2 regions of the Ligilactobacillus faecis genome follow, and region 1 is predicted to be linked to the other one. Evidence: riboswitches for the same ligand, from Rfam matches in the RefSeq annotation. Region 1 holds a riboswitch; the other holds the start of a gene.
What was found. A riboswitch is a leader RNA that binds a small molecule or an ion and turns the genes downstream of it on or off. The one in region 1 is predicted to bind lysine.

Region 1 (10,342 bases):
GGAGCATCCTTTTTATCTGCATGGTGCATTTCGATGATCTCAACATCAGGGAAATATTTCGCAGCTTCTTTTGCAAACTTCATCAAAAGGACCGCAGACATCCCAAAGTTAGGCGCGATCAATCCACCAAGACCTTTAGTCTGAGCTAATGCCTGTAGTGTCTGGACTTGCTCATCAGTCAGACCAGTCGTTCCGACAACCGGTGCCATCCCGTGTTCCAAAGCAAATGAAACATTTTCATAAACTGCCGTTGGTGTCGTAAAATCGACCCAGACATCGGCTTGACGCTCGATCTCCTCTAAATGCGAATAGATCTTGACTGTCTCTTTTAAATTATAACGAGCTCGATCTTTTTCAGATGCTTGTGGCGCATAAACTGCAACTAATTCAAATTCAGGTGTTTTTTCGATCAACTGCAAAACTTGTTGACCCATCGAACCAGAAAAACCGGCAACTAAGATCTTGACCATTTCACTTTACCTCTAATTCTAATGATAATTCATGTTCTAACGCATCTTTAGCTAAGCCTAAAGCTTGTGCTAAATTTGCTTTCTTTTCTTTGTTTAAAGCTAGTAACGGCAAACGTAACCCGCCAACGGCAAAACCTTGGGCTTTTAAAACAGCTTTGACTGGGCTAGGAGAAGGGTACATGAACAACGCTTGCATCTTAGGTAAGAGCTTTTCTTGTAAGCTTTTTGCTTTAGCGACTTCACCTGTTGCCAATAAGCGATACATCTTAGTCATCTCTTTACCATAAATATGGGCTGCTACTGAAATAACTCCTGTTGCACCTAATTCTTTAGCCGCTAATGCCTGAGCATCTTCACCAGTAAAAACTACAAAGTCTTCTGTCTTCTCTAAAATATAACGTAGATCTTCTAACGGACCACATTGCTTGATCCCGACGATCTTTTCAAGTTGAGCAAGTTCCACGATCGTTTCTTTTTCCATCTTAACGCCTGTTCGTCCTGGAATATTATAAATAATGATCGGTAATTTACTATGTTCATTCAAATACTCAAAGTGCGCTTTCATACCATCTTGGTCTGGCTTATTATAGTAAGGCACAACGACTAAAGCGTAATCGATCCGTTCGATCTGGGCAACTTCATTGATAAATTCCAGGGTCGCTTGCGTATTGTTAGTACCACAGCCCGCGATCACTGGTAGATCTGCAGGTACAAACTGACTAAACTTTTGATACAACGTCAACTTCTCTGCATGCGTCAACGTTGGGGTCTCACCTGTCGTTCCTCCGATCACAAATCCTTGGCTCCCAGTTTGAACTAAATGTTTGGTCAAATGTTTTAAAACTGTTAGATCAAGGTGATTTTGACTGTCAAATGGTGTCACTAAGGCGGTGATGATCTCTGCTTGATTTAATTCCAACTGTTACACTTCCTTTGCTTGCATTCTTGCTTCTAAAAAGCCACTGATCGCAATGACGCCTTTAGCTAGCGCGGTTTGGTCTGGGGCTAAATGCGCACTATGTAACGAAGCTTTCGCATTTACACCTAACCAAAACATCGTTCCAGGGATCTTAGAAAGTAGGTAGCCAAAATCCTCGCCTGTCATTTTGGGTGTTGTCTCAATAAATTCGAGTGTTGGTGTTTTTTTAGCATATTCGATCAAAAAGCGCGTCAATTTCTCATCATTTTCAACGGGTAAATAGCCTCCTTGTTCAAGCCGCAGGTCTAATTTAGCTTCAAAACTTTGCGCGATCCCTTCAGCTAAAATTTTTAAACGTCTTTGTAGCAAGGTGATCATCTCTTGGGTCATTCCTCTGATCGTACCTTTGATCTGAGCTTCACCAGCGATCACATTTCTGATCGTTCCAGCTTTTAGTTCCCCAAAAGTCAAGACCCCCCCTTGGGTCGGATCAACATTTCTAGCTACGATCGTTTGCGCAGCCACGATCAATTCACTTGCACAAACGACCATATCATTTGCCTTTTGTGGATAGGCTGCATGACCACCTTTGCCAGTCAAAGTGATATCAACTTCAGTCGTGCCTGCAAAAAGCGTGCCTAAATTGCACCCGATCGCACCAGCTGGTAGTTCAGGCGCATCATGTAGACCATAAAATTCATCAGGTCGCCACTTACCTTGAAAAATGCCAGCTTCATAAGCTAGTTTACCCCCATTTTTACTTTCTTCTGCTGGTTGAAAAAAGAAAAGCATATTATCTTTAGGTCTTTTTTCTGCAAAATGCGCTAAAAGTCCTAAAGCAACTGTCATATGCACATCGTGACCACAAGCATGCATTACCCCTGGATGAAGCGACGCATACGCTAATCCTGTTTTTTCTTCAACTGGTAAAGCATCGATATCGGCCCGGTAGCCGATCGTCCTTTCAGGATCAAACCCTTTGACTAAAACTAAAAGCGCGGTTGGCAAAACTTCTGGCTCATAGATCTCTAAAAAGCTTTGGTCAAATGAGCGAATGACTTTAGTTAAATAAGCTTTTGTCTGATACTCTTCTAGCGCTAATTCTGGTATTTGATGAAGATCTTGATAGATCTGCCTTAGCTGTTTTTCTGTTAATCCCATCGACTCACAACTTTCTCAAATCTTCTTCAAGACCAGTCTTTTCCTTTATCTTTTCATCAGTATATTTGACAAAGGTCGCCGGCACCCCAGCTACGACACTATAAGGTTCGACGTCTTTAGTTACGATCGCACCTGCGGCTACGACAGCACCTTTGCCGACTCTGACACCTTCTAAAACGACTGCATTAGCGCCGATCAAAACATCATCTTCGATCACAACTGGTGTGGCAGAAGCTGGCTCAACGACACCAGCTAAAACAGTACCTGCGCCGATATGACAGTTTTTGCCGACTAAAGCACGACCTCCTAAGATCGCTCCCATATCGATCATTGTGCCTGCTCCGATCTCAGCGCCGATATTGATCACTGCACCCATCATGATCACTGCATTATCTCCGATCACGACTTGATCTCTGATCAATGCCCCTGGTTCGATCCGTGCATTGATGTTTTTTTGGTCTAATAATGGTACAGCCGAATTGCGCGCTAAGACTTCAACTTCTTGCTCTGTGATCAGAGCTTGATTGGCTGTCAAAAATGGCCCTAGAACTTTCCAATCACCAAATAAGATCGCACTCTTATCAGTGCCAAACATTTTAACATCTTGCGGAAGTTCAAGTTGCGCTAAGTCACCGTTCACATAAGCTTTGACTGGCGTCTTTTTTTCAGCATTTGCAATAAAATCAATGATCTCTTGGGCATTTAAATTTGTCATTTCCTTAAAACCTCATTTCATTATTTATAGGGAAGATCTAATGCTAGTAGATCAGCATACGTTTCGCGTTTGATCACTAACTTATCTTTTCCATCTTCTACAAAAACAACTGCAGGACGAGGATTACGATTATAATTTGAAGCCATCGCATACCCGTAAGCCCCTGTTGCAAGTAAAGCGACGATATCACCTGGCTTTGTTTCAGGTAGCGCAGCTTTTGCTACCAAAATATCACCTGATTCGCAATATTTACCAGCTAAACGCACTGTCGTTGTCGCAGTTTTTAACGGATCATTAGCTAAGACCGCTGTATATTTAGCTTGATATAATGCAGGTCGGATATTATCACCCATCCCACCATCAACAGCAAGATATGATAAGTGATCAGGAAGATCTTTGCGTGAGCCAACTGTATATAAGCTATACCCGGCTGGGCCTACGATCGAACGTCCTGGCTCGATCCAGATTTCAGGCACTTCCATTTGAAATTCGTTCGCCTTTTGCTTGATCACTTTTACGATCTGTTCAACAAATTTTTCAGGGGCTAATGGCGTATCTTCAGCTGTATACTTGATCCCAAAGCCACCACCAACATTGATGACTTTTGCAACGTAACCGTATTTTTGAGTCCAAGCATGGGCAACTTCCATCAGCTTTTGACCAACTAATTCAAAACCACCAACTTCAAAGATCTGCGAACCGATATGGGCATGAAGTCCTAAAACTTCGATCTGCTCAAGTTTTAAGAGTTCTTCTAAAGCTTGATCTGCTTGCCCAGAAGCAAGATCAAAGCCAAATTTACTATCGACTTGACCAGTTTGATCGTATTCATGCGTATGTGCTGAGATCCCAGGTGTCACTCGCAAAATAACTTTAGCGGTCGCCTTTTGTTCTTGCAAGACTTGCTTTAAAAGTTCGATCTCATAAAAATTATCAACGATGATGGCCCCAACACCAGCTTTGACTGCAAATTCTAGTTCTGCCATTGATTTATTATTCCCATGAAAACTGATCTTTTCCGCCGGAAAACCTGCTTTTAGAGCTGTTGCTAGCTCGCCTCCAGAAACAACATCTGTATGACAATCTAACTCTGCGATCACTTGATAGATCGCCAGTGCACAAAAGGCTTTACTTGCATAGCTCACCTCGTATGCTACTCCTTGTTCTTCAAAAACTTGTTTGAAACGTTTGATCTGCTCTTTGATCGAAGCGACATCGTAAACGACAAGTGGCGTTTGATATTTATGGGCTAAAGCCACAGCATCAACCCCTCCAATAGTTAAATGTCCTGTCTTACCTGTCGTGATCGTCATAAAATCCCCACCTTGTTCTCGTATTAAAAAAGGATCTTCTTAGTCCTATCGCCTAAAAAGATCCTTGCTGAATAAGTGCAAAAATTCAATTTGATCGATAGCACTCCGCAACTGTTGACTAAGTTGCGACAGTCCGTAGTCTCTTAAACTACGCCCCAGTTCAAATGATCTATAAATCATCTAAACTTCGGCGACTTTCCCTTTCAGAATGCCCTCAAATGCTGTTATAGCAGCTAAAGCACCGTACTCTTGTCAGTCGCGCCTCTTCGATTTAACATAATATTATAATCTTTCGGTAATATAGTCAAGGATTTTTAATGTTTTTTTGAAACACATTTCGAGCGAAGAATACTAATAAATTTTGTTAAAAAACTTTAGCCAGATTTTTTTATTTAGTGATTGTCTTAAATATCGACTTTTGTTAGTATTGATTTAATAAAAAAATTTACAAAAACGTTAGATGAGAATTAAACGAAAGGAACGAAGTTTATGCGTCTTCAAAAAGTTCATGGTTCACAAAATAGTTTCTTTATTCTCGATCAAACTTTGCTTAAGCAACCTTTGACTGAGCAAGAATTGATCGCATTAACTAAGAAATTAACTGCTACGAATACGGGGATCTTAGGCGGAGCTGACGGTGTCTTATGCATCGAAGCGCCTACAAGCAAAAATGCTCTTGCCAAAATGCGAGTGATCAATACAGATGGTAGTGAAGCATCGATGTGTGGCAATGGTTTGCGTACTGTCGCACGTTATTTAGCTGACAAATATCAGCGCGAGCATTTTTTAGTCGAGACATTGCAAGCTGACCTAGCTGTTAGTAAAGAACCTGAACTAGCCCCCGATGTCCCAGCCTTTGGAGTCGAGATCTCACCGATCCATTTTGAGAAGCATTATCTTCCATTTGATAACTTAGGGGCAGACAAGATCATTGATCGTCCCCTGCGAGAATTTGACCCTAGCGCAAAGATCCGCTTTTCGATCTTAGCTGTCCCTAATCCGCATTTGATCGGGTTTGTGCCTGATATCAAAGCATCAGCTACTCTATTAGAACAGCTCGGACAGAAATTGAACCGTCCTAACCCATATTTTACTGATGGCGTCAATGTTAATTTTGCTGAGGTCTTAGGCCCTAAAAAACTTTTCGTGCGTACTTACGAACGTGGCGTAGGTTTTACAAATGCTTGTGGAACAGGTATGTCAGCAACAAGTTTAGCCTTTCATCTTAGCTTTCCAGAACTTTGCCCATTAAACGAGGAGATCACCGTTTTTAATCCTGGTGGGATGGTCAAAACAAAAGTGAGCCAAACAGAGGGAATTTATAAATTACAACTTATCGGAAATGCAACTGTCACTCATCTGATCGATGTCGATGAGCAAGCACTCTATCAAAACGATGTTACCTCAAAAAACTGTACGATCACTGAAACAAGTGAACAAGCAGCTTACTTAGATTTTATTCAGAGATCATAGTACAAAAAAAGAGGCTGTGACATAAGTAGTCTCTATAAGAGAAAAGTATCTCAGAAATCGAAAATTTGATTTCTGAGATACTTTTTCTTTACGTATTTTGTTTATCTTGGTCACTACTGTGACTAATTTGTTGATATTCATTGCCAAAACTACAATGCCCATTTCCTTTTCGACTCTTTCGCTCCCCCTAACTGAGAATCGGTTGAATCCCAAAGAAGCCTTCAATCTTCCAAAAACAGGTTCAACATCAATTTTGCGCCGTGCATAGATTGATCCAGTATTAGAAGATGAAAGTAAAGCTCGTTGTTGTGCTTTAAAATATTCCCAGGCATTATTGACCATGATCTTCCTTACGTGTCCACTTTTAGTTAAGGCTCGGGGATCTATCAAATGATCATCATCAAATTTTTCAGCAGTATATACTTTAAAATCTCTAGTAAATCCATACTTATCAGTTCTTTTAGAATAGTTTGAAAAATTGAATCTAACACCGTTAAGGTCTAAATAATAGTCATCTTTTTCATTATAAGACCAATTCATGATTTTATGATCATCAGTTTTCCATTTGCGACTATTCTCTTTGAGCATTGTCCCATAAGGGATCAAAACGGTGCGATCACCGTAATTATCGTCACAAAAACGATAATTACTCTCAGAACCATACCCAGCATCAGCAACGATAGTTGAACCAAGTACGCCATTGTCATTCAAATGGTCAATAAAAGTAGGAAGCGTTCTTGTATCAGTTGGATTAGCAAATAACTTATACCCGGTAATAAACTGGTTACTAGTAGCAATTTGAAGATTATAAGCAGGTTTTAGTTGTCCGTTTAACATTGGATCTTCTTTTACACGCATAAAAGTAGCATCATGGTCAGTTTTAGAGTAACTATTTCGTTCTCTAAGGATGTCTTTTTGTTTTTGGTGATTTTGCATTTTTTCTTTACGCGTTAATAGTTTTTTGTAGGTTGCCTTTAATTTTCGACGTTCTTGTTTCGCAGGGTTCGGCGATACTTGTCTAGTTTCTTCGACTTTTTGATCTAAAGCAACTAGATAATCTTCAAACTTGGCAATTATTACATCTAATGCTTCCAAAGTCAGGTCAGATCCTTTGGGGATCTTTCCGATAACTTTAGCTTCGTGGAGCTCGCCTAAAAGTTCAACAACTTTTTGACGATTGAGCTCATCAAAACGAACGACATTTTTCTTCCAGACAAAAGAATACTTATTAGCATCCGCAAGGATCTTCGTACCGTCAATGAAAGAAATGTCATCAATCAGATTATGTTTTTTTAGAAAAGCTGTCAATTTAGTTAAACTCTCTTGTGTTAAGGTAGCTAACTCATCAGAGATCCGAAAACGACAAATAGTTCGATAAGAAGGGACTTGATCAGCGATCAACCAACCAGCAGGCTTATTTTCGCGAGCAAATCTCTCAATTTTTCGACTACTAAAGATACCATAGCTATAAGCAAGTAAAGTGAGCTTTAGCATAGCAGCTAGATCATATTCACGAGGGCGTCCAAATTGATAGTTATACTTGAGTTCTAAACTTTCAACAAGTTCATTGATGTAGAGAGCTGGATGATTTTTTTCAGGAATATATTCTAAAGAGATGTTCAAAATAGTCTGATTAATGTTATAATGACTGTGTATCATTTTATGTTATCCTTTCGAGGGTAATTGTGAGGTAGCCGGGCGTGGCTACCTTTTTTCTTTGATTATAATTCAAAAGCTGGATATATGAAACACGAAGGTTTCCATACATCCAGCTTTATTTTGTAGACTTATGTCACAGCCTCTTTTTGGCTTAATTATTTGACTTCGAGGATCTTAACTTGCATCTCGCCACCAGGTGTTTCAACTGTGACGAGGTCACCAACTTTATGCCCCACTAAACTTTGCGCGATCGGAGATTCATTTGAGATCTTACCTGCAAACGGATCTGCTTCAGCTGCCCCAACGATCTGATAAGTCTCAGGTTCATCGTCATCTTCTTGGAAAACAACTGTTTTACCGATCGCAACTTCATCTGCTGCGATCGAGCCGTTATCGATGATCTCTGCATGGTTCAACATATTTGTAACTTCTTTGATCCGTCCTTCAAGCATCGACTGTTCATTTTTAGCAGCTTCATATTCAGAATTTTCTGAAAGATCCCCAAAAGAACGTGCGATCTTGATACGTTCGATGATCTCTGCTCGTTTAGTTGTACGTAATTCTTCTAATTCTACTTCGAGTTTTTCTTTACCTTCCAATGTCATTGGAAATGTTTTTTCTTCAGCCATTCTTACACCCCATTAAAATTATTGGATCTTGTGTTTAAATTATAACACAGCCCGACTATTTTGCTTCATTTTTGCGAATGATATCTCTGACCTTTGTAACTAAAAGGTCGATCGCAACTTGGTTTTCGCCACCTTCAGGCACAATAATATCAGCATAACGCTTCGACGGTTCGATAAATTGATGATACATCGGTTTGACCGTATCTAAGTATTGATCGATCACTGACTGTAAAGTCCGTCCTCGTTCTTCGATATCTCGTTGGATCCGACGAATGATCCGGATATCATCGTCTGTATCAACAAAGATCTTGATATCCATTAGATCACGCAAGCGTGCATCATTTAAAGTCAAGATCCCTTCAACGATGATCACTTCGCGTGGTTCTTGAACAACGACTTCTTTACTACGTGTATGAGCCGCATAGTCATAAACAGGGATCTCGATCGTTTTCCATTCTAAAAGATCTTCTAATTGTTCGATCAAGAGATCTGTATCAAATGCATTTGGGTGATCGTAGTTGACTTTTGTGCGTTCTTCAAATGGAACATCATCTTGACTTTTGTAATAGGAATCTTCTTGCAACATCATCAAAGAGTGGCCGTGCAATTGGTCAAAGATCGCACGTGAAACAGAAGTTTTCCCGCTCCCTGAACCTCCAGTTACTCCAATGATGATCGGACGAGGACGTTTATTTGCTTGTGCCATGAATGTAATTCTCCTTAAAATTATTGATTATCTTTTTCAAGTTCTTTAGTTAGTTCTTGGTGTTCAGCATAAGTTTTTGAGAAGTAAACTTTGCCAGTCTTCATATTGGCGATAAAGTAAAGATAGCCTTTATCTTTATCAATAGGATCTAGCACAGCTTTGACGGAAGCGATACTTGGATTATTGAACGGTCCAGGACCCATGCCTTCATTTTTATAAAGATTATATGGCGAATCAACTTCAAGATCCTTATAAGTAACATTTTGTTTGTGCTTTCCAAGCGCATATAAGACTGAAATATCCGACTGGATCTTCATATTCTTCTCTAACCGATTCTCAAAAACACCTGCGATCTTATAACGATCTTTAGTAGTCACGCCTTCACGTTCAACTAACGAAGCAAGTGTCAATACTTGTTGGACCGTATAGTTTTTTTCTTTGATCTTTGTATAATACGGTGTCAGCATTTCATTTGTTTTAGCCACCATCTGTTCGACTAATTGCTTTAAAGTCTCATTTTTTTGGACAGCATACGTAGCTGGGTAAAGATAACCTTCTAAACGGTATCGGACATCTTTAGCCTCAAGTGCTGAAGTCAAAAGTTCAGGATATTTCGCTTTTAATTCATTCAAAAAGCTTTCATCATTGACTAAAGCTAAAAAATCTTGCTTTTTGAATTTTGTCGTTTGAGCGATCACATCACCGATCTCATCGATCGTGACCCCTTCTTTGACTAGAACTTTCCCTGAACTCAGCGGTTGACTTGCACCACCTTTTTGCAGTTCTTTGGCGATCGTTGCTAAACTCATCGAAGGTTTTAATTCATAATAACCCGCTTTAAAACTGGCAAGCTTATTTGTTCTGACATAGTAATCAAAGACAAAACCACTTTTGATCACTTTCTTTTCTTCAAGGATCGCCCCGATCTGTTTATTTGTACTACCGACTGGGATCTTTACCTCGATCTGCTTATTTGAGTTTCTATCTAAAGGCTGTAAAGCAGTTTTAACATAGTTATAACCAAAAGCCCCCACTAAAACGACCAACACTGCGATCAAAGCGATCACACCAATAATGATCTTTTTAGCTACAGGCTTCTTTTGATCGTTATCTTTCTTATCCAAAATATCACCTATCTTACTATATTTTCGCATAGACTTACTTGGACGAACTGATCTATGTAAGAATATAGCTTCCTTTCCTAAATTATTACGAACGATCTAAAAGCATCTCACCAACTTATTTATGTATAACTTTAGCATTTTAGATCCGCTTAAATTTACTTATAATATGCTCT
Region 2 (10,342 bases), 1.0 Mb from region 1:
TCCCAAACGTGATTTTATACGTCAGAGAAAACTTGTTTTTAAAGACACGCTACTTTATATTCTATCAATGGGTGGCGGGACTATTCTAAGTGAATTATCACAACTAACAGGAGGTATACCGGAACTCACTGTTTCAGCTTTTACACAACAAAGATATAAAGTAAAAGCTGAGGCGTTTAAAAAATTCTTCCATCTGTTTTCCGATCGATTATCACAAAACACTCAAAGTCAAATCAGGATCCTAGCTATCGATGGCTCTAGTATTCATATCCCAACTGATCCAACTGATAAAAGCTCTTATTTTCCATCTCCAAATGGTCGCAAAGCTTATAATTTACTTCACCTTAACGCACTCTTTGACTTAGACAAACAAATTTATACAGATGTGATCGTCCAAAAAGGTATGGATAATGAGCGCAATGCCTTGAATAAAATGATCGCTCGTTCTAAAATCCCTAAGGCGCTCATTATTGGCGATAGAGGATATGAATCTTATAATACCTTAGCGCACATCCAAGAAAAAGGTTGGTCTTTCTTGATCAGAGTACGAAACAACAATGGCGTGATCAGTGGAATAGCACTTCCAGATGAACGCCAATTCGATAAACATTTCACACTAAAATTAACACGTAAACAAACTAGAGAAACTAAGGAATTATTTAGAGAACGTAATTCTTATAGATTTATACCGGCCAATGTGACCTTCGATTTTTTATCACAAAAAACCAAGAAAGCTGACCCAACTGAATTTTATTCACTTGAATTTAGAATAGTACGTTTTTCTGTATCCGAAGACAAGGATGTGACTGTAGTAACTAATCTAAATCAAAGTTCATATCCAGCTTGGAAACTAAAAAAGCTTTACCATTTACGTTGGGGGATAGAAACAGCATTCAGGACATTGAAACATACCTTGGGATTATTGAACTTTCACGCTAAAAAAATAGTGGGGATCCTTCAAGAGATCTACGCTAAACTTATAGTGTACAATTTCACCCAAATGATCATAGATCATGTATCACTCCAAGAAAAGGCTCGATCATATCAATATAAAGTTAATTTTACAGTCGCTGTGAGACTGTGTAGATCTTTTATTAGAGGAAAATCCCCACCAAAACGGTTAGAATCCTATATTTCTAAAAATATTCTTCCAATCAGGAATGGTCGGCATTATAAAAGATCATCCAGCAGAAGAAAAGCATCAGGATTCAACTACAGAATAACATAAAAGAACGTGCTGATAAAAAAATTTGATTAACTATCAGCTTATTTGTCGTGATAAAAAGAGATCAGATAACTACAAAATATGTTTCTGATCTCTTTTTCAATATCTAATCTTTAGTACTGTAGGCTTAACTTAATGACATTGCCTTAAGATGCCTTTTTTTCGTTTAGATCAATCTTGAGTCGTATCGATCGTTGTTGAATCAGTCAAAGTATTACCAGTTTGCGCCTTTTTGAGAGCTAAAGCAGCCCGTAAAAGGTCAGTGACCCGTTGTTTTTCAGAAGTTGTCGGGACCTCAAACGATTGCCCGGCGATCATTTGACTTTGACCGTTCAGACTATCGGTCTGCATATCATGTGTAGCAACGCGGTATTTGAGACCAAGCAAAATGAGATCGTTGAAACTTAGGTCGGTCACCATTTGTTTAGAGATCGTTTTTAAAAATTTTTCATTTAGAAGGTTGCTAACGTCGGCACCTTTAAAAGCGACTTGCGTTAAGACTTGACGTTGGCGATCTTGGCGACCATAGTCACCTCGTGGATCGTCATAACGCATCCGAACATAGGCGAGTGCGCGTTTACCATTCATCTTAGTTTTTTGGCCTTTAGTAAAGCTTTGACCGTCATAACTAAAAGTCAAAAGCGGATCGACTTCGATCCCGCCGACTGCATCGATCAGTTTTTCCAAGCCACCCATGTTGATCGTTGCGTAAAAATCGATCGGCACATTTAAATATTTTTGGACTGTTTCAACGGCTGTCAGGGATCCCCCATATTCGTACGCTGAATTTAGCTTACTTGGAAAAGCATCTTCATAGCCATAAACAGCAACTTCGGCATCACGTGGGAGACTAACGACTGTCATTTTTGGGGTCTTTGGATTTAAGACAACTACGATCAAAGTATCTGTTCGTCCTTTAAAATCCCGCCCTAAAGCTCCTGTGTCAGTCCCCATCATCAAGATCGAGATCGGGCGCCCAGCTTTTAAGAGTTGTGAAACGTTGCGTGTCTTTTTTTGTTTAGAAGGGCTATAGATCGAGTCGGCCGCCTTACGAGCTACAATATATTTTTCATTGACAAATTTTCCACCTAAAAATATTGTGATCACAAAGATCAAAAGAAACCAAAAAAAGCAACCACGAGCGCGCGCCTTGCTAGATGTATGCTTTCTAGCTGATTTTTGGATCTCACGGTCATTTTGCTTTGCCATAAATGAGCGTTCCTTTCCTTAAAAGATAAATTAGTGATGACCGATAAAAACACTGAGGATCAAGATCGCTAAAACAAGGCTTGTGATCTTGACATAAAGATAGTCATGTTCTTTATAAAAAGCATAGATCGAGATCACGACGCGTAAAACAGGCGTCAAGATCAAAAGATAGATCCCTGCCATCATGTAAGCATAAGCTTTAAAAGCTAAGAGACCTTGCCAGATCGCAGTAAATGACGTTGGAAAAGTCGTCCCTGGATAACCGCTTTGGCCAGTGGCAAAAAACATCATTAAGCCTAGAAGCATCACACAAGCGGCGATGATCACCCCAATACGCATGATCTTACCGATCACGATCTCAACTTCAAGCATTTCTTTTCGTGTGGTCTTTTTTTCTGTCATTAGATCGTCACCCCAAATCCTTTAAGAATCATTTGCAGACCTAAGTAAAGTAAGATCGGGATAAAGATGATCCGGATCGCTTTTGACGGTAAGATCTGCATGATCCGGCTCCCAAAAGTTGAACCAACTAAGATCCCTAAAGCTAACGGAACAGCAATGTCTGGGCGGATCGAACCGTTAAAAAAGTAGACTGTTGCACTTGCGGCGGCAGTAACGCCCATCATTAAATTACTTGTGGCACTCGATGGTTTTAAAGGCATTTTCATCGCACCATCCATGGCCATCACTTTAAACGCGCCAGAGCCGATCCCAAGCATGCCAGAAGCTAGTCCAGCACCTAGCATGATCAAAAAGCCCCCGGGAATATTTTCGACTTGGTAATCAACTTGTTTTTTTAAGTTTTTATCATAATAAGAGCTATTCAAATTGAGCTTTTCCGCCCATTTGTCAGGGTGGACGCGTTTTAAGACTTCTTTGCCAGCGCGCATCTTGCGGTACATATTCCAACTTGAAAAGACAAGTAAACTCCCAAATAGCACATACAAGATCGTAGGATCAAAGGCACCAGTCAAAAGGGCACCGATGATCGCTCCGATCGTAGTTGCGATCTCTAAAAACATCGCAACGCGCAAATTTAAAACATCATCCTTTAAAAAGGCGATCGTGGAACCTGAACTAGTAGCGATCACGGCAACGATGCTGGCCCCGATCGCATATTTGATATCGAGCCCCATCGCTAAAGTGACGATCGGAGTGACGATCATTCCACCTCCGATCCCAAGAATAGCACCCATGATCCCAGCAAAAATGCCGACTAATAACATGAGCAAGGCTGTGTCTAACATAATAAAATCATCCTTTGATAAAATAATATACAGTTCTAATTTTAACAAATTAGCCCTCGTTAAACCTTAAAAAATAATAAAAGTCTTGAGTTTGGGTATAAAATAACAATATGATATCATCTAAGTAAGACTATCTTTTATCTGGAAAGGAAAACTATATGGCTTTGATCTTAGTCAAAGTCATATATTAGGAAGAAAAAATGTATTATTGCCAACGTTGTGACCGTAAGATCGCTACTGAAGCTACGCATTGTCCTTACTGCGGTGTTTTACAAGAGCGTGATCTTGCAGGTGAAAAAAAGCCGTGTCGTAAATGTGAAGAGCAGATCCCGGTCAATTCAAATTACTGTCCATATTGTGGTCATGATCAGGCGATCTTTGAATATAAAGAAACACCAAAAGAAGAACCAGAGCCCCTTGCATCTGAGAATGAGCAGAGTAGACTCGAGACTGATGCGACTGAATTGACAGATCTGATCGAGCAGATCCGCCAAGAAAATGCGCGCATGATCCAAGAAAAACAACAAAAAGAAGAAGCTTTACGGGCTAAATTGCAACTTCCTAGGAACGAATCAAAACGTCCAGGATTAATAGCATCCACTAAATTGATGTTAAAGGACTGTTTTAAAACTGACAAACGAATGGGACGGGCTGATTTTTGGTATGGTCTCTTAGGCTCATATCTGCTCTTTTTGAGCGTGATAACGTGTGGGTTTCTTTTGATCGATACTTTAAGAGCTTCACTTACCTTTGATCGTGCTTCAGTGCTTAGCTTTTTCTCTTTTATCTGTATGACATTTTGGTTATTAGTTGTCTTGACTGCTTTGACGCGGCGTTTCCATGATGCAGAGATCCCACTTATTTATTTGCTCCTATTATTAACTGGAGTCGGAGAGATCATCTGTTTGTTATTAGCACTAAAACCACAAGCGCTCACAAATGAACGCTATACTTTCAAGTCACGAGACAAACGAAGAAAATAGGTTAAGGGGATGAATGATCCGGTGGAAGTACGGCTGGAGACAAAACGCTTATATTTGCGTCCCTTTGGATCTGCTGATGTTGAAGATCTATTTGAATATGCCAATCAAATAAAAGTTGCACGTGCTGCAGGCTTTAGTTGCTGTGAAACGTTACCTCAGGCGATGTTATTTGGTGCGATGTTACAGCGTGCTGGAAGCTTGATGTTGGAACTCAAAGAAACGCAAAAAGTCATCGGCAATATCGGACTTTATCAAGTCGCACACAAAGATAAAGTATGTGAGCTAGGATATGCCTTGAATGAAGATTACTGGCATAAAGGCTATATGAGTGAAGCTTTGGGAGCCGTGGTCGCATACGCTAAAGCTCGAGGACTCAAGCGCTTAGAAGCCCGAGTTGCAAGGCATAATCAAGCTTCAAGCAAAGTTTTATTGAAAAATGGTTTTTTAGCCGGTGAAAAATATCACGTCGATGATTGGTATGTCGAAAATGAAAATAAAGATCAGCAACTTTTTTATTTAGAATTAGCCTAGAGAGCTCACCAACTGTGTGGGCTCTTTGTTGTGCTATAATTAATTACAGTAATGAAATATTGTGTAATAGCAAAAGTTAGTTTGATAGGGGGCAATTGAACCGTGACAGAGAAACAATATTATGGTGCAGATGCGATCGTTGATAGTTTGATCAATCATGATGTCAAATACGTTTTTGGGATCCCGGGTGCGAAGATCGATCGCGTTTTTGAACTTTTAGAGCATCCAAAAGATCCACGCACACCACAATTTATTTTGACAAGACATGAACAAAATGCGGCGTTTATGGCGGCAGGGATCGGACGGATCACAGGCCGCCCTGGAGTCGTGATCACGACTTCGGGACCAGGTGCGTCTAATTTAGCAACGGGGTTAGTGACTGCGACAGCCGAAGGTGATCCAGTCTTGGCGATCGCTGGTCAAGTTCAACGCACTGATCTTTTGCGCTTGACACACCAAAGCATGAAAAACGCGGCCTTATTTGAACCGATCACGAAATATAGTGCTGAAGTCCAAGAACCAGAAAATATCTCAGAAGTGATCGCCAACGCTTACCAAGAAGCCGAAGCAGCTAAACAAGGTGCAAGTTTTGTCTCAGTCCCACAAGATGTGACTGATGCTAAAGTCAAGACAAGTGTGATCGAACCGCTAGAAGCGCCTAAACTTGGACCAGCCAGTCCGATCGAATCGACTTTGCTCTCACAACGGATCAAAGCAGCTAAACTACCTGTCTTATTATTAGGGATGCGCGCGTCAGATCCAGAAACGACAGACGCGATCCGGCGTTTGATCCAAGCAACGCATTTACCAGTTGTCGAGACTTTCCAAGGTGCTGGGATCATTCCGCGCGAATTAGAAGACGATTTCTTTGGGCGGGTTGGACTTTTCCGTAATCAGCCTGGGGATCAGCTCTTGAAGAAAAGTGATCTAGTGATCGCGATCGGATACGATCCGATCGAATATGAGCCACGTAACTGGAATTCAGATCGCAGTGCAAATATCGTTGTGATCGATTCAATGCGGGCTGAGATCGATAAGCACTATCAACCAGAGCGCGAATTAGTCGGTGATATTTCGCAGACACTCGACTTTTTATTACCATATATGAAAGGTTATTCAGTCCCGAAAGAAGCTAAAGCCTATTTAGAAGAACTCCGAAAAACGCTCCAAAAGCGAGATGTTCCCCCTGAAGTGACAAAAGATCAAGTTTTGAGTCATCCATTGAGCATCATTCAAGCACTTCAAGATCGTGTTACTGATGAGATGACAGTTACGGTCGATGTGGGTAGTTTTTACATTTGGATGGCACGGCATTTCCGAAGCTACGAACCACGCCATCTTCTCTTTAGTAATGGGATGCAGACGTTAGGTGTTGCTTTGCCTTGGGCGATCTCAGCGGCTTTAGTGCGCCCTAAGACAAAGATCGTTTCTATTTCTGGTGATGGAGGTTTTCTTTTTTCTTCGCAAGATCTTGAAACTGCAGTGCGCCTTGATCTAGATATCGTGCATATCATTTGGAATGACGGCAATTACGACATGGTCAAATTCCAAGAAGAGATGAAATATGGGCAAGCTGCTGCTGTCAAGTTTGGGCCAGTCGATTTTGTCAAATATGCGGAAAGCTTTGGGGCAAAAGGTTATCGGGTCAATAAAGCTTCCGAGTTAGAAGCTGTTTTAGATAAAGCATTTAAGGAAAAAGGACCAACGATCGTTGATATCCCAGTTGATTATAGTTTCAACCATGAGTTAGGCAAATCGATCTTAGAAGATCAACTCCACTAAAATGAAGGTGAATGCGATGAAACAAAAAGAAGCAAAAGTTTATCAACACGGAACGTTGGGGATGCTTGTCCCAGGGCTTTTTAACGGGACGCTCTCAGTAGCCGAACTGTTAGAGCACGGCGATCATGGGATCGGAACGGCAAGTGGACTTGATGGTGAGATGATCTTATTAGCTGGGACACCTTATTTAGTTCAAAGTACTGGTCGGGTACGGATCTTGGAGCAATCTGAAAAAGTTCCCTTTGCAACTGTGCATTTTGCGCAGAAAAAGGATACTTTTGAAGGTGAAGCTTTGGATAAAAAGGCATTTGAACAAGCGGTCTTAGCGAAGTATCCGTATAAAAATTTGTTTTTTGCAGTCACAGCCACGGGGCGCTTTAAACAAGTCAAAACACGGGCTGTGGCCAAACAAGAACCACCCTATCCACCTTTAACTGCAGTAGCAGCTGCCCAAACTGTTTTTGAAAAACAAAATGTTACTGGGACTTTGCTAGGGTACTATGCGCCAGGACTTTTTGATGGGATGGCAGTTGCTGGATATCACTTGCATTTTTTAGATGACGCAAAGAGTTTTGGGGGCCATGTGTTAGATTTTGAATTGGCGAGCGGTAAGATCTCAGTCGAACCGTTTGCGACTGTTGAACAACATTTTCCACTCCAAGATGAAAGCTTTTTAGCTGAACAGATCGAAAGTGCAAGTCTTCATGCTCAGCTCAAGCAAGCAGAAGGGTAGTACACAAAATTTTTACTTGCAATCAACGCAGATCCAAGTTAAAATCAGAGTTGTCGGAGAAGAGGTCGCAAAGACTATCAGTAGCTGTTTGGAGTTGATAAAGCAACGCAGATGAACAGTGAAAGGGGTCTTTGCCGAAGGGAGCTAAACTTTATTTTAGTGTAACTGGGCCTTAGTTTAAGAGACTAAGGACTGTCGCAGTTAGAACTGCGGAGCGCTATCGAGATAAAATGAACTGATTTTGATAATATTTTGATAGATAAAAACAAGCGCATTTTCGACATTTAGGCGAAGATGCGTTTTTTAATTGCTTGCATGGCCTTCTCTAAAAAATAGGAGGATTTTTTTATGGCAGAGAAGAATACGATGAAGCGCTCGTTGAAGACAAGGCACTTGTCAATGATCGCGCTTGGCGGAAGTATCGGCACTGGGTTATTCGTCGCAAGTGGTTCGGCGATCTCGACGGCTGGTCCAGGAGGCGCGTTAGTCGCTTACTTAGGGATCGGTTTGATGGTCTACTTTTTGATGACTTCTTTAGGGGAGATGGCAACTTATCTTCCTGTAACTGGATCATTTGCAACCTATGCAAGACGTTTTGTTGACCCGGCTTTTGGTTTTGCGATGGGGTGGAACTATTGGTTCAACTGGGCGATCACTTTAGCAGTCGATATCTCGACGGTTGCTTTAGTTATGAAATTTTGGTTCCCCCATATTCCTTCGTGGATCTTTAGTCTAGGGGCTTTACTGATCATTTTTACGATCAATGCGCTTTCGGTCAAATCTTTTGGTGAAGCCGAGTATTGGATGGCATTGATCAAAGTGATCACTGTGTTAGTCTTTTTAGCAGTTGGGCTTTTAACGATCTTTGGGATCTTAGGTGGACATGCGACTTATTTAGAAAACTTTGCATATAAAGATGCACCTTTTGTTGGGGGGATCCCAACGATCTTGAGCGTCTTTGTTGTGGCTGGTTTCTCGTTTCAAGGGACTGAATTGATCGGGATCACAGCAGGTGAGACTAAAGATCCTGAAAAGAGTTTGCCAAAAGCGATCAAACAAGTTTTTTGGCGGATCTTGCTCTTTTACATCCTTTCGATCTTTGTGATCGCATGTATCATTCCATATACAAGTCCTAACCTTTTAGGTTCTGAAGCAAGTGATATCGCGATCAGTCCGTTTACTTTAGTCTTTCGACGTGCTGGTTTAGCTTCGGCAGCTTCGGTGATGAATGCTGTTATTTTAACATCAGTTTTATCAGCAGCTAACTCAGGGATGTATGCTTCAACGCGTATGCTCTTTAGTTTAGCAGTCGATGGGGATGCCCCAAAGATGTTTTCACGGATCAACTCTCATGGGATCCCAGTTTTTGCGCTTTTAGGCACGACTTTAGTGGGACTCTTTACTTTCCTAGCAAGTATTTTTGGTAATCAAGTTTATAGTTTCTTAGTGAGTGCCAGTGGTTTGACAGGCTTTATCGCCTGGATCGGGATCGCTGTTTCACACTATCGTTTTCGTCGGGCTTTTAAGGCTCAAGGACATGAGCTAAGCGAGTTGAAATATAAGGCTAAATGGTTCCCAATCGGACCGATCTTAGCCTTGATCTTATGTATCTTAGTGATCATTGGACAAGATATCCAGTCGTTCAAAGATTTCAACTGGCAAGCGATCGGGGTCTCCTACATGTCAGTGCCTCTCTTTTTGATCTTATACATTTACTATAAAGTCAAATATAAGACGAAATTGATCCCGCTAGAGCAAGTCGATCTGACACCACATGATATTTCAAAAGAAAAACTTGAAAAACAAGTAAAGATCGATGAGACGCTCGAATAAGTGGTGAAAGAGACTTGCTATTTTGCAAAATTAATATTATGATACTGATATAAATAATCGAAACATCAAAGTTCGCCATAAGTAAGCAAGCAAGAGACACGGTGGTCGGTGGAAACCGTGAGCTGAAACTCCAGTGTAACTATGTATGGGCGGGTAATGCCGCACGGGAGACCGTTATTTGATCGAGTGCGACTTAGTCGAACTTGGGTGGTACCGCGAAGAGAGTCTTTTCGTCCCAATCAGGGGATGGAATGGCTCTTTTTTTCGATTAATTCATTTTAAGAAAGGAAAAACTCTATATTATAGAGGGTGCAGATATATGTTAGATATCAAAATGATCCGACAAAATCCAACAGAGATCAAAGAACGTTTAGCAACACGTGGAGTAGCGGCTGAAACGATCGATACTTTGTTAGCAAAAGATAAAGAAAGACGCGAACTTTTAGTTGAAACAGAAAGTTTGAAACAAAAGCGCAATGAAGTTTCCGAAGCGATCGCACAAGCTAAACGCAATAAAGAAGATGCGACCGAAGCGATCATGGAAATGCGGACTGTCGGGGGCAAGATCAAAGAGCTTGATGCTAAATTAGCTGAAGTTGAAGCGCTCGTCCACGATATGGCAGCGCGCTTACCTAATTTACCAAATAAAACGATCCCAGTTGGGGCTGACGAAGAAGCCAACGTTGAGATCCGCAAAGTCGGGACACCCCGTAAGTTTGATTTTGAACCTAAAGCTCATTGGGATATCGGCGAAGACCTTGGGATCTTAGATTTTGAAAGAGGCGCAAAAGTTTCTGGG

Region 2: another riboswitch for lysine. It lies ahead of QFX10_RS02580 (amino acid permease); the one in region 1 lies ahead of lysA (diaminopimelate decarboxylase).

The regions. Positions count from the first base shown of each region.
Region 1 covers NZ_CP123639.1:1,859,493-1,869,834, reverse strand. The annotation lists gene dapB (4-hydroxy-tetrahydrodipicolinate reductase) at 1-470, opposite strand, end outside; gene dapA (4-hydroxy-tetrahydrodipicolinate synthase) at 472-1,389, opposite strand; gene QFX10_RS08535 (N-acetyldiaminopimelate deacetylase) at 1,393-2,550, opposite strand; gene dapD (2,3,4,5-tetrahydropyridine-2,6-dicarboxylate N-acetyltransferase) at 2,555-3,265, opposite strand; gene lysA (diaminopimelate decarboxylase) at 3,286-4,578, opposite strand; lysine riboswitch at 4,669-4,852, opposite strand; gene dapF (diaminopimelate epimerase) at 5,068-6,051, shown strand; gene QFX10_RS08515 (IS1182 family transposase) at 6,046-7,707, opposite strand; gene greA (transcription elongation factor GreA) at 7,866-8,339, opposite strand; gene udk (uridine kinase) at 8,395-9,045, opposite strand; gene mltG (endolytic transglycosylase MltG) at 9,066-10,199, opposite strand.
Region 2 covers NZ_CP123639.1:476,694-487,035, reverse strand. The annotation lists gene QFX10_RS02620 (IS4 family transposase) at 1-1,228, shown strand, start outside; gene QFX10_RS02615 (LCP family glycopolymer transferase) at 1,397-2,434, opposite strand; gene QFX10_RS02610 (DUF1634 domain-containing protein) at 2,465-2,836, opposite strand; gene QFX10_RS02605 (sulfite exporter TauE/SafE family protein) at 2,836-3,681, opposite strand; gene QFX10_RS02600 (zinc-ribbon domain-containing protein) at 3,882-4,664, shown strand; gene QFX10_RS02595 (GNAT family N-acetyltransferase) at 4,686-5,195, shown strand; gene alsS (acetolactate synthase AlsS) at 5,298-6,977, shown strand; gene budA (acetolactate decarboxylase) at 6,994-7,710, shown strand; lysine riboswitch at 7,762-7,938, shown strand; gene QFX10_RS02580 (amino acid permease) at 8,059-9,543, shown strand; gene serS (serine--tRNA ligase) at 9,863-10,342, shown strand, end outside.